One region of the Viridibacillus sp. FSL R5-0888 genome, then DNA from elsewhere that is predicted to be linked to it. Evidence: riboswitches for the same ligand, from Rfam matches in the RefSeq annotation. Region 1 holds a riboswitch; the other holds the start of a gene.
What was found. A riboswitch is a leader RNA that binds a small molecule or an ion and turns the genes downstream of it on or off. The one in region 1 is predicted to bind FMN.
Positions count from the first base shown of each region.

Region 2: another riboswitch for FMN. It lies ahead of MKY02_RS15840 (ECF transporter S component); the one in region 1 lies ahead of ribD (bifunctional diaminohydroxyphosphoribosylaminopyrimidine deaminase/5-amino-6-(5-phosphoribosylamino)uracil reductase RibD).

Region 1 is NZ_JBBPAU010000001.1:1,922,596-1,925,064, reverse strand. It holds gene ribD (bifunctional diaminohydroxyphosphoribosylaminopyrimidine deaminase/5-amino-6-(5-phosphoribosylamino)uracil reductase RibD) at 1-939, opposite strand, end outside; FMN riboswitch at 1,074-1,207, opposite strand; FMN riboswitch at 1,334-1,467, opposite strand; FMN riboswitch at 1,615-1,748, opposite strand; gene MKY02_RS09565 (hypothetical protein) at 1,930-2,253, opposite strand.
Region 2 is NZ_JBBPAU010000001.1:3,168,483-3,170,951, reverse strand. It holds gene MKY02_RS15845 (ATP-binding protein) at 1-1,034, shown strand, start outside; FMN riboswitch at 1,124-1,261, shown strand; gene MKY02_RS15840 (ECF transporter S component) at 1,424-2,005, shown strand; gene MKY02_RS15835 (hypothetical protein) at 2,216-2,469, shown strand, end outside.

The DNA.
Region 1 (2,469 bases):
TATGTAAGTAATCATTTCATTAACTAGACCTGAATTGATAAAACTCGTATTTATACGCTGCCCCCCTTCTACATAAAGGGTGACGATATTTCGCCTTGCCAGCTCTTGAAGGACGTCCTGGATTGCGATTGTTTTTGTTTTAAGTTGGATTACTTGTACATTGTCTTGTGCAAAGCTGGTGATATGATCAGGGGTAACTTCAAGCCCAACAACAATCCATGTCTGCGTTGTTTGATCAGTGATAACCTTAGCATTTATAGGTGTTCTTAAATGCGTGTCCAAAATGATTCGAATCGGTTGTTTTTTACTTTCTGTAAATCGATTTGTTAGTAATGGGTCATCTATTAACACCGTCCCAACACCAACTAAGATCGCATCCGTTTGCCCTCTTTTTCGATGAACATCCTCCTGCACTTCTTTACCTGTGATATTTTCATTTTTTCCATGAACGGTAGCAATCTTGCCATCCAATGTAATAGCTTGCTTTAACGTAACAAAAGGCAACTTCTGCTTCATAAAATGAAAATAAGCTTTATTTAATTTCACAGCTTCGGCTTCACAAAGCCCCACTTCCACTTCAATGCCAGCATCCTTTAGCTTTGTTACACCAGTGCCAGCTACTTTGGGATTTGGATCGAGTGTTGCTACCACTACTTTTTTTATACCTGCATTCAAAATGGCCATCGTACATGGTGGTGTTTTACCATAATGATTACAAGGCTCTAATGTGACATACATTGTACTGCCAACAGCATTTTCCCCGGCCATATTGAGTGCATGTACTTCCGCATGATGAGAACCGGCACTAAGATGCGCTCCAAAACCAACTACAGCACCTTCTTTTACAATGATCGCTCCTACTACCGGATTGGGCGAAGTTTGATCCTCACCTACTGTTGCAAATTTCAACGCTAAATCCATAAAATACTCGTCATGCATTGTGATAAACCTCCCTTTTTGAAAAATAAAAAACTCTCTAATTAAATTAGGGAGTTTGGGAGAGTATTAGATAAACGCATCGCTAAATAAACCTAATGAAATACTATTTTTCAAAAGGAATTGCGTGTAATCTAGCTGTCCTTCTCCCATCCAGACTATACTGTCGGCTTTGGATTCGCACCAAATCCTGCTCTTATCAAGCTCACGGGCTTAGAAGATTCACTTCATCACCGTCGATTGGGAATTTCACCCGACCCCGAAGGACTTACTTATTTAGTTTTTCCATCAAAAAAACTCCATAGATTTCTACGGAGTTTGATAGGAGTTATGTAAAATATCATAAGCAAATAAACCTATTAAAATACTTTATTTTTAATAAGACTTCGATATTCTCTACATCCTTCTCCCATCCAGACTATACTGTCGGCTTTGGACTCACACCAAATCCTGCTCTTATCAAGCTCACGGGCTTAGAAGTTTTACTTCATCACCGTCGATTGGGAATTTCACCCGACCCCGAAGGATATTACATATGAAATTAACAACAATACAAATAAGTTTTAGGGCATCAAAAAAACCCCATAGAACACTACGGAGTTTGATAGGAGACATAAATTATCAATGCTAAATAAACCTATTAAATCTACATAAATTTAATAAGACCTTGATATTCTTTACATCCTTCTCCCATCCAGACTATACTGTCGGCTTTGGATTCTCACCATATCCTGCCTAAAAAAGGCTCACGGGCTTAAAAGTTTTACTTTATCACCGTCGATTGGGAATTTCACCCGACCCCGAAGGATTATTATATTGTATGTAAATACCATAGCACTTTACTTATTTAAAAACTAGAGGTTTTTTAATTTATATTGGATTGATCGAGAACATACTAAAAAGAGATTAGTCTTAAAAGCTTGATATGTTGGGCTATATTGACCTGTTACATGTCATGAGAAAATGTAATTTTTTTTATTTACCAACACCAATTCACTGTATAGTTAAGGTAATAATACAAAAACCAAGGATAAAAACTATGGATATAAAAGCAATAAAACTCCATTTTCTCATTTCCAATTTCGGCCTTATTATACTATTTAAATTAATGCAGGCAGGAATATAAATAGCTGTTGCAATGATAGATATTATTAAAAAGACACCTAGTAAACCATCATCGAAAGTAGAGTCTACTCTCAATCCAAAAGAATGCGATGCATACATTATTGTCATGAACCATAATAAACCTATAAAAAAAGATAAATAGCCTAGAAATAAGTTAACTATTATGGAAATAGAACGGTATCCTATTCTCATTATATCCTCCTTTTCATTATTAAAATTATGCTTTAAAAACCTCATCACATTTATTTCTGTCGTAGTGTACATACTATTGAAAATAACCTTAAACTATTATATAAATCGTTTTAATATTTTATGTATATGACACAATGATATCGAATATTTACTAACATTTTCCCACCAGTTAAATTATCTGCTCTCATACAAAAATTTAAACATGCCTAATAAAAA
Region 2 (2,469 bases), 1.2 Mb from region 1:
AAGTAATTAACCAAGAGAAAGAACAGCTATCAAGTATATTGACATCGATGACAGACGCAGTAATTACGTTTAATCGTGACCGTACCATTTTGGTCAGCAATCCACCTGCGGAACTTTTACTACAAAAATGGTTTATCAATAAGAGTGCCAATAGTGATAAACCTATTCCTGCTGAAATTTATCATATGCTTGACCACGTTTTAGACTTGGAAGAAGAGCTGGAAGTAGAGCTTGAAATTGAAAGATCCTATTATGCGATTTCAATTAGCCCGTTATATAGTGGAAATTCCGTGCGCGGTGCAGTAGCTGTGTTACGAGATAAAACGGAAGAGCATCGTTTAGATAAATTACGTTCAGACTTTATAGCGAATGTCTCACATGAATTACGAACTCCAATAGCGATGCTTCAAGGCTATAGTGAAGCGATTATGGATGATGTCGTCTCAAGTGAAGAAGAACGTAAAGAAATGATTAAAATCATCTATGATGAGTCGCAACGAATGGGGCGTTTAGTCACAGACTTGCTTGACTTAGCTCGTATGGAATCAGGACATATGCGTTTATATAAAGATTCTGTTCCAATATCACCTGTTATTGAAAGAATTACGCAAAAATTTGTTCAAGTAGCAAAAGAGAAACACGTAAATCTGACATTTAATACAACAATCGAAGATACACTTCACTTAGAAATGGATGAAGACCGTATAGAACAAGTATTAACAAACTTAATTGACAATGCCATACGTCATACACTAGTCGAAGGAAGTGTAGAAGTTATTGTAGACCGTCAGCTATCCTTTGCACGCATTCAAGTAAAAGATAACGGTGCAGGGATACCTGCCGATGATTTGCAGTATGTATTTGAGCGTTTCTATAAAGCTGATAAAGCTAGAACACGTGGTAAGGGTGGGACTGGTCTAGGTCTTGCCATTGCCAAAAATATTGTTGAAGCACATAAGGGTAGAATTACAGTGGAAAGTGAAGTTGATAAAGGAACTACATTCACATTCTATTTACCAATTGAAAAAATGTAAATTAAATGTAAAACACGGATTGTAAGTTAGAAGACTTTACAATTCGTGTTTTTTTGCATATAGTTATAGTGTATTACAATTAAATTATGGTTCATCTTCGGGGCAGGGTGAAATTCCCGATCGGCGGTATTAGAGAACTAAGCAATACTCTTGAGCCCGCGAGCCGCAAGGCAGGATTTGGTTAAATTCCAAAGCCGACAGTATAGTCTGGATGGGAGAAGGTGAAGGTACGGTCGTCTTTCAATTTGAGTATCAATAAGACGCTTATTTGACTATGCCTAAATTCTCCCTTAAGTACACTATGTGCTTAAGGGTATTTTTTTGCATAGCAACAACGACTATACCTTTCCTCTTTTTGAAGTGGATCTACAAAAGGAGAGAAAAGTATTATGAAGAACATGAAGTTGCAGAAGAGGATTGCAATTGCAATGTTAAGTAGTATTTCTTTTGTTTTAATGCTATTTAACTTCCCTCTACCACCGTTTCCGGCATTTTTGGAAGTGGACTTTAGTGATGTGCCAGCCTTAATCGCAGCAATCACCATGGGGCCACTAGCAGGTATTCTAGTTGAGTTATTTAAGAACGTGTTAGATTGGATTTTCTCAGGGAGTCCTACAGGTATGCCAGTTGGCCATATTGCAAACTTTACAACAGGTGTATTATTTATCATGCCGGTATATTTTGTTTATAAACGACTTTCAAGTACAAAGGGCCTAACTACTGGGTTTGTCATTGGTACACTATCGATGGCAGTAGGTATGAGTTTACTGAACTATGTACTATTCTTACCTATGTATACGTACTTTTTAAATGTCCCAGCTACAACTGGAACAGCATTAACGAAAATGATTGTACTAGGTGTTTTACCTTTTAATATTATAAAAGGATTCATTGTCATGATTATATTCATGCTATTGTTTAATAGCATGAAAAAATGGATTGAAAAACAACGAATGCATTATTTAAATTAAACCTTCAGCCGATGTTTGTAAAAAGACATCGGCTTTTATAATTGAATAAAACGTTGAATGAATGTATAATACTGTTAATAAATAGAATATTCAGTACATTGAGTAAGATAATGATGTAAAAACGAGAATATATAACTTGTGATTTTACAATGTTATATAATTTATTCGATATATCGAGATTAACTTCCATAAAAGAAAGGATGTATGTGAATGGCTGAACGAAAATTATTAAGCTCCTTTTTTACATCAATAATTGCCTTTTTTACATTACCTTTATTATTTATGCAAACAGATGAACATTTTCTACACAGTGCATTTGCATTAACCGTATATGTCGTTCCAATTATTTTTACATACGGTTTATTAGCTTCGTATATAGCAGATCGAATAGCAGAGCGTAAAATGAATGTGAGAGGTTACTCTCTACTATTGCATATGGCTTTCGGAACAGGAATTGTCATTCC